One region of the Streptomyces sp. NBC_00212 genome, then DNA from elsewhere that is predicted to be linked to it. Evidence: riboswitches for the same ligand, from Rfam matches in the RefSeq annotation. Region 1 holds a riboswitch; each other region holds the start of a gene.
The links. A riboswitch is a leader RNA that binds a small molecule or an ion and turns the genes downstream of it on or off. The one in region 1 is predicted to bind cobalamin.
Positions count from the first base shown of each region.

Region 2: linked by a shared signal. The riboswitch ahead of metE (5-methyltetrahydropteroyltriglutamate--homocysteine S-methyltransferase) and the one ahead of OHA17_RS02570 (CbtB domain-containing protein) in region 1 are both predicted to bind cobalamin.
Region 3: linked by a shared signal. The riboswitch ahead of OHA17_RS24975 (ABC transporter substrate-binding protein) and the one ahead of OHA17_RS02570 (CbtB domain-containing protein) in region 1 are both predicted to bind cobalamin.

Region 1 is NZ_CP108115.1:474,901-478,167, reverse strand. Features, by position in the region: gene OHA17_RS02580 ((2Fe-2S)-binding protein) at 1-426, opposite strand, end outside; gene OHA17_RS02575 (CbtA family protein) at 423-1,289, opposite strand; gene OHA17_RS02570 (CbtB domain-containing protein) at 1,317-1,532, opposite strand; cobalamin riboswitch at 1,573-1,716, opposite strand; gene OHA17_RS02565 (plasmid stabilization protein) at 1,911-2,237, shown strand; gene OHA17_RS02560 (hypothetical protein) at 2,373-2,582, opposite strand; gene OHA17_RS02555 (LLM class F420-dependent oxidoreductase) at 2,731-3,267, shown strand, end outside.
Region 2 is NZ_CP108115.1:666,450-669,716, reverse strand. Features, by position in the region: gene metE (5-methyltetrahydropteroyltriglutamate--homocysteine S-methyltransferase) at 1-1,194, opposite strand, end outside; cobalamin riboswitch at 1,345-1,565, opposite strand; gene OHA17_RS03505 (S41 family peptidase) at 1,657-3,060, opposite strand; gene OHA17_RS03500 (FABP family protein) at 3,247-3,267, shown strand, end outside.
Region 3 is NZ_CP108115.1:5,449,404-5,452,670, forward strand. Features, by position in the region: gene OHA17_RS24965 (amino acid permease) at 1-1,116, shown strand, start outside; gene OHA17_RS24970 (Mov34/MPN/PAD-1 family protein) at 1,202-1,624, shown strand; cobalamin riboswitch at 1,674-1,807, shown strand; gene OHA17_RS24975 (ABC transporter substrate-binding protein) at 1,845-2,825, shown strand; gene OHA17_RS24980 (FecCD family ABC transporter permease) at 2,831-3,267, shown strand, end outside.

The DNA.
Region 1 (3,267 bases):
GATGGGGCCGTCGAGGAAGGTGGCGAGTGCTTCGGGCGGAACCGGTCCGGCGCTCACCGCGGTGCTCGGGACGGACAGGGGGATGGGGCCGCCCAGGACCGGCTGCCAGTGGGCGTCCGAGAGGCCGAAGGTGAGAAGGCGTTCGTGCAGCACGAACGCGGCAAGGGCCGGCGACAGCAGTCTCGCGGTCAGGCCGAGGTGGGTCACGGACGCGGCCACCCGTACCTCAACGGCATCGAGCGGCTGCTCTCCGGCCGTGGCCAGCCAGCCCCGTACGGCCGACACGCGAGCCTCGATGAGTTGCCGGGACATCGGGACCCACGGCTCCACCGGCCGCGCGTCCACGGCGTGGGTGTGCAGGGCGAAGAACGGCCCGAGCGCGGTGATCTCGGTGATCACCGCGCCCGACGTCGGAGCGAACGTCATGCGGGGACGGGCGCAGGGCCCTGCGCGGGGGCGTCGGCGGATTCCCGGCGGGGCTCAAGAAGGCGTTCGGCCAAGGGGCCGAAGAACAGCCCGATGGCGGCCCAGAGCAGGAGTTGTGCGGCGACGGAGAAGAAGCGGAAGGAGAACAGAACGTCGGCGGGGAAACCCGGGTAGACGATCGTGCCCTTGGCGTCCTTGAGGGGCAGCGGTGTCTCGGTGGCCTGGTTGCCGAAGTTCTCCTTGTTGTAGGCCAGGTGCCCGAGCGAGGGCAGGACCAGCATCACGATGCCGATCGCGACGACGAACACGGCGCCGCCGATCAGCGTGGCGTTCCAGTTGCCGTAACGAGCCTGGAGCCGTTTGCCGAGCCAGACCGCCGCCACCAGGAAGGCGATCGAGCACACCACCATGATGAGGTAGAGGCCGCTGCGCTGCTTGATGGTGTCCTCGTGGCCGATCGCCGGAGGGTTGGCCGGGTACTTGAGGAACGGCACCAGGTACATCGCGAGGAAACCGCCACCGGCCACCAGCAGTGCCAGCGTGCGGGCGCGCAGGGCGCCGGTCCGGCCCAGGCAGACCGTGTAGGCGACGGCGAAGAGCGCGCCCATGGCCATGCCGAAGAAGATCATGCCGACACCGATACCGACGTTGGCCTGAATGGTGCGGCTGAACAGGTCGGGGTCCGCTGCCTCCACCGGCAGGCCGGCGGCCTTGTCCAGTGCGGCCTGGGCGGCGTCACGCCCGCTCTCGTAGTCGATGGCTTTCGTGATCTGCGGCTCGGCGAAGATCCGTGCGAAGACGAATGCGAGCAGCCCTGCCACTGCGCCGACGAGAACGCCGCGCAGTATCAGCTTCTTTTCCATGTCGAGTTGTCCGTACTTCCGTGTGGGTCAGTGGCAGGGGAAGCCGAGGAAGTGACGCCCGTCGTGGACGAACTCGTGGATGTGCATGTCGTTGCCGAAGACCGAGACGGCCCCCTGGTCGACGCCGATGAAGTAGTAGACGGCCAGCGCGAGGATCGCGGTGCCGACCAGCCACAGCACCGACTTCGAAACCGGCAGGACGACAGGCGTGGACGCCGGGCGGGATGTGGAAATGCTGCTCAAGGCGGGGCCCTCCTTCTCGGGATCTTGCGTCCCTTGGATCAAACGGGGCGAAGTGACGGACAAGTGTCTGACTCACCGGCCACCCTCGCGGGCGGTCGGTTCACAGTGGCGCGACCGTGCTGGAATCTCACCAGCTTCCTTATCTCATCACTACACGTGGAGCATAGGGCGCCGTTCTCGAACGGGTCAATCAAGCCGTTGCCAAGTCCTGGCCCCTCTCCCGCGCCCTGCTCTTGCGCCGACCCCGGACCGGCGTCCAGCGACCCCTCCGTAGGCCGTACGCAACCCCCGCCCGACCGTCGGTGGATTGCGGAGCCTCTCGCGGCGTTTCAAGGTGTGAAGTGACCCCCGATCACCCCGAGTGGCCAAGGAGACAGCATGCCTCGCGGATCGAGCCCCAAGCGGGAGCGCCAGTACGAGCACATCAAGGAGAGCGCCGAGGAGCGCGGCGAGAGCGCCAAGCGCGCCGAAGAGATCGCGGCCAGGACCGTCAACAAGGAACGGGCCCGCGCCGGCGAGTCCAGGACCGCGAGCAAGAGCTCCATCCAGGACATGTCCTCGTCCCAACGGGGCGGCCGGCGCTCGCACAGCGGCTCACAGGGCCCAACGTACGACCAGCTCTACGCGGAGGCGCAGCGCCGCAACATCCATGGCCGGTCCAGCATGGACAAGGCCGAGCTCAAGCGGGCCCTCGGCGGGAGTTGAGGCCGAGGCGGGCGGTTCGGCCGGCTCCGTGCGGCGAGGGACTGAACGGGGGGCACGGACCGGCCGGGCCGTGGGGCCCGCCCGTCCATCGTGCCAGGACCGGCCCGGACGCGCGATCCGGACGGCCGCGCACCGTCACCGGGGCGGCCCCACCTTGCGCGACGGTGCAGGCCGGGCGGGCCGCCGCGGCTGTTCGGACGGGCGGTCCGGCACCGCGTACCCGCGCCGCTCGCGCAGCCGGTCCTCGATCGGTGTGGGGGCGCCGAGGAGGCGCTCCTCGTACCGGCCGAGGGCCAGCAGCACGCCAAGGAGCAGCGGCGGGATGAGAACGGCCACTATGACCATGACGACTCCTCGACGGCGGACGGTCTGCGGACCGCGTAGCCCCCTGTCACGCACCGGAAGCGATTCGGCGCAACCGATGCGGTCGGGAACCCGCAAACGGACAGCGGGCCGATGTTTTCCATCGGCGCAGCACGGTTAGTCGTGAAATATGGTGCAAATCGGCTACACAATGATGACTGAGCAGACGGGTCCGCGCGAGCTCGTGGCGGATCTGGTCGCCGCGGAGCGTGCCGGGTTCGACTTCTCCGTCACCTCCGACCACTACTTTCCGTGGCTGGAGAGCCAGGGGCACGCGCCGTACGCGTGGAGCGTGCTCGGCGCGGCCGCCGAGGCCACCACACGGATCCCGCTGATGACGTTCGTGACCTGCCCGACACTGCGCTACCACCCCACCGTCGTGGCGCAGAAGGCGGCCACGATGCAGATCCTGTCCGAAGGCCGATTCCGGCTCGGACTCGGCTCCGGAGAGAACCTCAACGAGCATGTGGTGGGCGCCGGTTGGCCCGCTCCGGAGGTGCGCCTCGACATGCTCGAAGAGGCCGTCGAGATCATCCGCGAGCTTTTCGAGGGCGGCTACGTCAACCAGCAGAGCGCCCACTTCGGGGTCGCGAACGCCCGACTGTGGGACCTCCCCGACGAGTTGCCGCCGATCGGCGTCGCCGTCTCCGGCGAGCGGTCCTGCGCC
Region 2 (3,267 bases), 190 kb from region 1:
ACCGGCGCGGGAGGCCAAGTCGGCCCGGTTCGCGGCCAGTTCGGCCGTGATCGCGCCGGTGCCGCCGGACAGGCCGCGGGCCAGTGTCACGACCTCGGCCGTCTTCTGGCGGGCGAAGGCGAGCCAGCGCGCGATCTGCGGCTCGATGCCGCGTTCGGCGGCCGCGTCCAGCGGGACGTGCAGCAGCGAGCAGGAGGCGGCCACGTCCACACGATCGGCGAGACCGAGCAGCGTGGCCAGCGTGGTGAGCGACTTCTCCAGGTCGTTGATCCACACGTTGCGCCCGTCCACGACCCCGGCGACGAGCCGCTTGCCGGGCAGGCCGCCGACCGCGGCGAGCTCGTCGAGGTTGGCGGCCGCGGGACCGGTGAAGTCCAGGGCGAGCCCGTCGACCGGCGCCTTGGCGAGGACCGGCAGGGCCTCGCCGAGCCGGTCGAAGTAGGAGGCGACCAGGAGCTTCGGGCGGTCGGTGAGTGAGCCGAGCTCGCGGTAGGCGCGGGCGACGGCGTTCAGTTCGGCGGGAGTGCGGTCCTGGACGAGCGCGGGCTCGTCCAGCTGCACCCACTGGGCTCCGGCCGCCCGCAGATCGGCCAGCACCCGCGCGTACACCGGGAGCAGTCGGTCGAGCAGGGTCAGCGGTTCGAAGTCGGCGGCCACGCCGGGCGCGGGCTTGGCGAGCAGCAGGTAGGTCACCGGTCCCACGAGCACGGGACGCGCGGCGAGCCCGAGCGCGAGGGCCTCAGTCAGCTCACCGACCTGCTTGGAGGAGTCGGCGCCGAAGACGGTGTCCGGCCCCAACTCCGGTACCAAATAATGGTAGTTGGTGTCGAACCACTTGGTCATTTCCAGCGGCGCCACGTCCTGGGTGCCGCGCGCCATGGCGAAGTAGCCGTCCAGGGCGTCGGCCGCGACGGCCTCGCGGTGGCGGTCGGGGACGGCCCCCACCATGACGCTGGTGTCCAGGACGTGGTCGTAGTACGAGAAGTCACCGGTCGGCACCTCGTGGACGCCCGCCTCGGCGAGCTGCCGCCAGGTGGCCGCCCGCAGTTCGGCGGCGGTGCGCCGGAGTTCGGGCGCGCCGACACGGCCCTTCCAGTAGCCCTCGATCGCCTTCTTGAGTTCCCGGTTGGGGCCTTGGCGGGGGTAGCCGTACACGGTGGCGTGTGCTGCCGCGGTTGCGGGCTTGGTCGTCACGAGACTCTCCTTCGCGAGCTCTTCGGTGGAGCGGACCCCGGAACGGGACGAAGGCGCGAAGGGACGACGGACCGGGGCCGCGGTGTGTGCCGCTGCCGCTGGTGCGTACGCCGACCCGCCCACGAGGTCACCGGGATCTCCGTGCGCGAACGGTCGCACACGGGCAGTGGCAGGTCTTCGGACTCGCGGGCACGCCTCGTGCTCTTTGAGGCATCTACTGGCCGTCGCTTCCCAGGCCCGGCCGGGCCCAGTGCGTATGACGGCGGTCGTTCCCGCTCACCGCTGCGGGGCAGTCCCGGATTCCCACCGGGTTCCCTCTTACGACGCATCCCGCCTGGCGGACGGGGCGAACCAGCTGCGTTCGCACCCTATGCGCTCGACCGGCGACCCGGAAACCACGTTTCCGTATACCGGACGGTGAGCTGCGGCACGCGGCGCCCCACCACGGCAACGGGGAGGGCTTCAATTGCCGCGGGAGAGCACCCGGCGGGCCAGCGTCAGTGCCGAGTCCCGCCCGTGGCTGAGGTCGTCCTCGGTGAAGACGGGGGTGCGCAACCGGGGCGGGATGCCCGGGCCGTCGAAGGAGCGGCCGTCCTGATCGAGGTACTTCTCGTTGGGCAGGATGACCGCCCAGTCCTTCGACAGGGGGCGGAACATGACGTCCGAGAAGACGCCCTGGGTGTTCTCGCCGATCCGCGTCACCTCGGGGTCACGGCCCATCAGTGCCTGCGTGAACGTCTCCGCCGCGCTGACGGAACTGCCGCTCGTGAGCAGGGCGACCGGCCCGGTCCAGCGCGGGGCCGTGGCGGGGTGCACCACGATCGGCTGGGGGCGGGTGAAGCGGACCGGGTCGTCGGGGTCGTTGCGGGCCACCTTGCGGTACGCCGTGTACGCGCGGTCGGTGAGCCGCGAGGCGATCCGCAGGCCGAGCGCGTCGGAGCCGCCTCCGTTGAGCCGAACGTCGATCACGAGGCCGCCCAGTGGATCGGATCCTGCGGCGGCACCGGGCGTGAGCAACGCGTCCAGAGCGCGGTCGAGTTCGGCGACTTGTCGCTGGAAGTCGTCCCCGTCGACGTACCCGTCGAAGGAATCGATCCTCAAGTAGCCAATGTGGTGCGGCAGTTGACCCACCACGAGCTTGCCCTGGGCGAACGTCCGTGCCGGGGCGACGAGTTGGTGGGTGACGGCGTCTGCCGCGCGCGCTCGCAGGTTCGGCGTCGGCACCCTGGTGCCGGGCCGCAGACCGAAGTAGACGGTCCTGCCCCCGTGGACGAGGCCCGTGTGGGCGTCGTTCAGCGGGCGGATCATGTCGGTGAGGATCTGCTGGAGGCGCGCGTCGGTGGTGGTCGGTGTGACGAGCGGGCGGTATCGGTCCCTGGCTGCCCGCCAGTCGATGCCCTTGGCGGCGAAGAAGGGGTAGTTCTCCGCGAAGGTGGCCCAGAACCGGTCGAACACGGCGAGCGGCCCCTCCTCGGCGGGCTTCCCGCACGGTTGCGGCAGCGCGGGCAGCCGTTCCAGATGACGTACGCCGGCCGCGTCGTCCGGCGCGAGGACCGCGTGCCCCCGCCCCTCCGGCGTGAGGGTCATCGAACCGACCGAGCCCTCGCCGAAGCGGGTCGCTCCGCCCGGGCCCGGACTGCCGACCTGCTCGGCCGTGACGGCACCCGGCAGGCAGCTGACGCGGGTGGTGTCGTACGTCGTGAGCTTCCCGCTCGCGATCGTCACCACAGTGCCGTAGCCGTCCATGCGCCACACCCCGTCGAGGGCCCCCGGCCCGGCGGCGGGCGCCGCCCCGGCCGCGCCGACGGTCAATGCCAGAGCCATCCCGATCGCCGCCGCTCGGGCGACCGTCCGTACGCGCACCATGTGAGCCCTTCCCCGTCGCTCGCCGACCGCACTCGACGATAGCGCCGGGCCCTTGGCCCGACATCCACCACACGGGCCGACCAGGCCCTACCTGAGCAGGAGCGACGGGCGGTGGAGCGGGACCTGCGGAGGATCGACCCCCTAGGCTTCCGTCTGGCATCGGCCCCGACCTCAGGAGCGCACATCGTGTTCGACCCCGCACCGGAC
Region 3 (3,267 bases), 5.0 Mb from region 1:
ACCGGCTGGACGTACTGGCTCTTCTGGGTCGTCACCGGCATCACCGAGGTGACCGCGGCCGCCCAGTACATGTCCTTCTGGACCCATGGCAGCATCCCGCAATGGGCCTACGCGCTGATCTTCACGCTCATCCTGTACGCCGTGAACCTCATCTCCGTGAAGCTCTTCGGTGAGCTGGAGTTCTGGTTCTCCATGGTCAAGGTCACCGCGATCGTCGGCATGATCCTGATCTGCGCCGGCATCCTCACCGTCGGCTTCTCGGACGCCGCGGACACCGCCACCGTCGCCAACCTGTGGAACGACGGCGGGTTCTTCCCCAAGGGCATCGGCGGCACGCTGATGACCCTGCAGATCGTGATGTTCGCCTTCCTCGCCGTCGAGCTGGTCGGTGTGACCGCGGGCGAGTCCAAGGACCCCGAGAAGACCCTGCCCAAGGCCATCAACACCGTGCCGTGGCGCATCGCCGTCTTCTACATCGGCGCCCTGATCATGATCCTCTCGGTCGTCCCGTGGCACGAGTTCCAGCCGGGCGTCAGCCCCTTCGTCGCCGCCTTCCAGAAGATGGGCCTCGGCATCGGCGCCGGGATCGTCAACTTCGTCGTGCTGACCGCCGCGCTCTCCTCCTGCAACTCGGGCATGTACTCCACCGGCCGCATGCTGCGCGACCTCGCGCTCAACGGCCAGGGCCCGAAGGCCTTCACCAAGCTGACCAAGAGCGGCACCCCGCTGATCGGCACCACGGTCTCCGCGGCGCTCATGCTGGTCGGCGTGTGGATCAACTACGTGGCGCCCGGCAAGGCCTTCGACTACGTGGTCTCCTTCGCCACCATCTCCGGCATGTGGGCCTGGATCATGATCCTGGTCTGCCAGATCCGCTACCGCCGCCAGTCGGACGCCGGAGCCCTGCCGCAGTCCAGCTTCCGCGCCCCCGGCGCCCCGTACACCAGCTGGTTCGCGCTGCTCTTCATCTTCATGGTCATCGTGATGATGGGCATCGACAAGGACTCCCGCGTCTCGCTGTACTGCGCGCCGCTGTGGGCCCTGATCCTGGGCGTCTCCTACCTCGTCCTGAAGGCCAAGAACCCCGAGAACAAGGCCTTCGCCAAGCGCAGCTGATCCGCTGACCAGCAGGTTCTCACCATGCGGGCCGTCTCGTATCGCACCTCGATACGGGACGGCCTGTCTGCTTATCCTTGCCGACATGCTGACCATCACCCAGGCCCTGCACGACCAGCTCGTGGCGCACGCCCGCGCCGACCACCCCGACGAGGCGTGCGGTGTGGTCGCGGGCCCGGCGGGCACCGGCCGCGCCGAGCGCTTCATCCCGATGCTGAACGCGGCCCGCTCGCCCACGTTCTACGAGTTCGACTCGCAGGACCTCCTGAAGCTGTACCGCGAGATGGACGACCGCGACGAGGAGCCGGTGATCGTCTACCACTCGCACACCGCGACCGAGGCGTACCCGTCCCGCACGGACGTGACGTACGCCAACGAGCCGGGCGCGCACTACGTCCTGGTGTCGACGGCGGACACGGACGGGGCGGGGGAGTTCCAGTTCCGCTCGTACCGGATCGTGGACGGCGTGATCACGGAAGAAGACGTGAAGGTCGTCGAGGCGTACTGACGCGTACCGCCGCGCGCCGCCGCGTACGGACCGACACGTACTATCTGTACGCAATCTTGATTATTCGGGCGGCAGGACCCAGGAAGCCGGTGTGAATCCGGCACGGTCCCGCCACTGTGACCGGCCCCGTGGACACCCCGCGGCGCCGGAAGCCAGGAACTGACCTGCCGCCTTCTCCCGACGACAGGGGACGTGGAAATCCCCTTGGAGGAGCTCAGTCATGCTCTGGCGCCGCGCGGCCCTGGCCGCCGCCCTGCTGTTCCCGCTCGCCGCGTGCACGACACAGGCGCGGCCCGAGGCCCGGGGCGGCCCGGCCCCCGGCTTCCCGTACACGGTCACCAACTGCGGGGTGACGACGACGTTCACGGCGCCGCCGAAGCGGGCGGTGACGATGAACCAGCACGCCACGGAGGTGATGCTGGAGCTGGGCCTCGCCAAGTCCCTTGTCGGGACCGCCTACTTGGACGACAAGGTGCTGCCGAAGTACGCGGCGGACTACCACTCGGTCCCGGTCCTGGCCGCCGAGTACCCCTCGTACGAGAAGCTCCTGTCGGTCGCGCCCGACTACGTGTACGGCGGCTACGCAACCGCCTTCGCCGCGAACGAGGGCCGGGGCCGCGAGGCGCTCGCCAAGAGCGGCATCAAGTCCCGCCTGAACGTGGAGAACTGCCCCAAGGGCGCCTCGACGACGATGGACGAGGTGTACGAGGAGGTCCGCGAGGTCGGCCGGACGTTCGGGGTGCCCGAGCGGGCGGAGTCGTGGGTGAAGTCGGCCGAGGCCACGAACGCGAGGACGGCGGCGGCCCAGAAGGGGCGGGCGCCGGTCTCGGTCTTCGTCTACGACAGCGGGGACAAGACGGCGTTCACGGTGGGCGGCAAGGGCATCGGCAACGACATCGTGACGAGGGCGGGCGGCCGCAACGTCTTCGCGGACGACCTGAAGGACAAGTCCTTCGGCGACGCGAGCTGGGAAAACGTGGTGGCCCGCGGGCCGGAGCTGATCCTGATCCTGGACTACGGCGGCACGAGCGTGGCGGCCAAGAAGCAACGCCTGCGCGACGACCCGGCGCTGGCGTCCGTCCCGGCCGTCAAGAACAACCGCTTCGCGGTCCTGCCGCTGTCGGACATGGTGACGGGGGTCAGAGCACCGGACGCGGTGGCGAAGCTGGCGGGGCAGCTCCGCCCGGGGGCGGGGGAGTGAGCGGGGTGACCCCGCGTTGGCGGTACCCCCTCGTGCTCGGGGGGCTCACAGCCGTACTGGCTGCCGGCTTCATCGCCGGGCTCGCGCTCGGCTCGGTGCGGATACCGGCCCACCAAGTGCTCGGGATCGTCACCGGTTCGGCGGAGCCCGGCCCGTACCGGACCATCGTGCTCGACGTGCGGCTGCCCCGCGTCGTGCTCGGGGCCGTCACCGGGGCCGGGCTCGCCGTCATCGGGACCGTACTGCAGGCCCTCGTGCGCAACCCCCTCGCCGACCCCTTCCTGCTCGGGGTGTCCAGCGGGGCCTCCGCCGGCGCCGTCGCCGTGATCGTGCTCGGGGTGGGGGCCGGGGTGGCCACCACCGTCGCGCTGCCCGCCGCCGCCTTCGCGGGGGCGCTCGCAGCCCTGGTCCTCGTGTACGCACTGGCCAGGCGCGGCGGTTC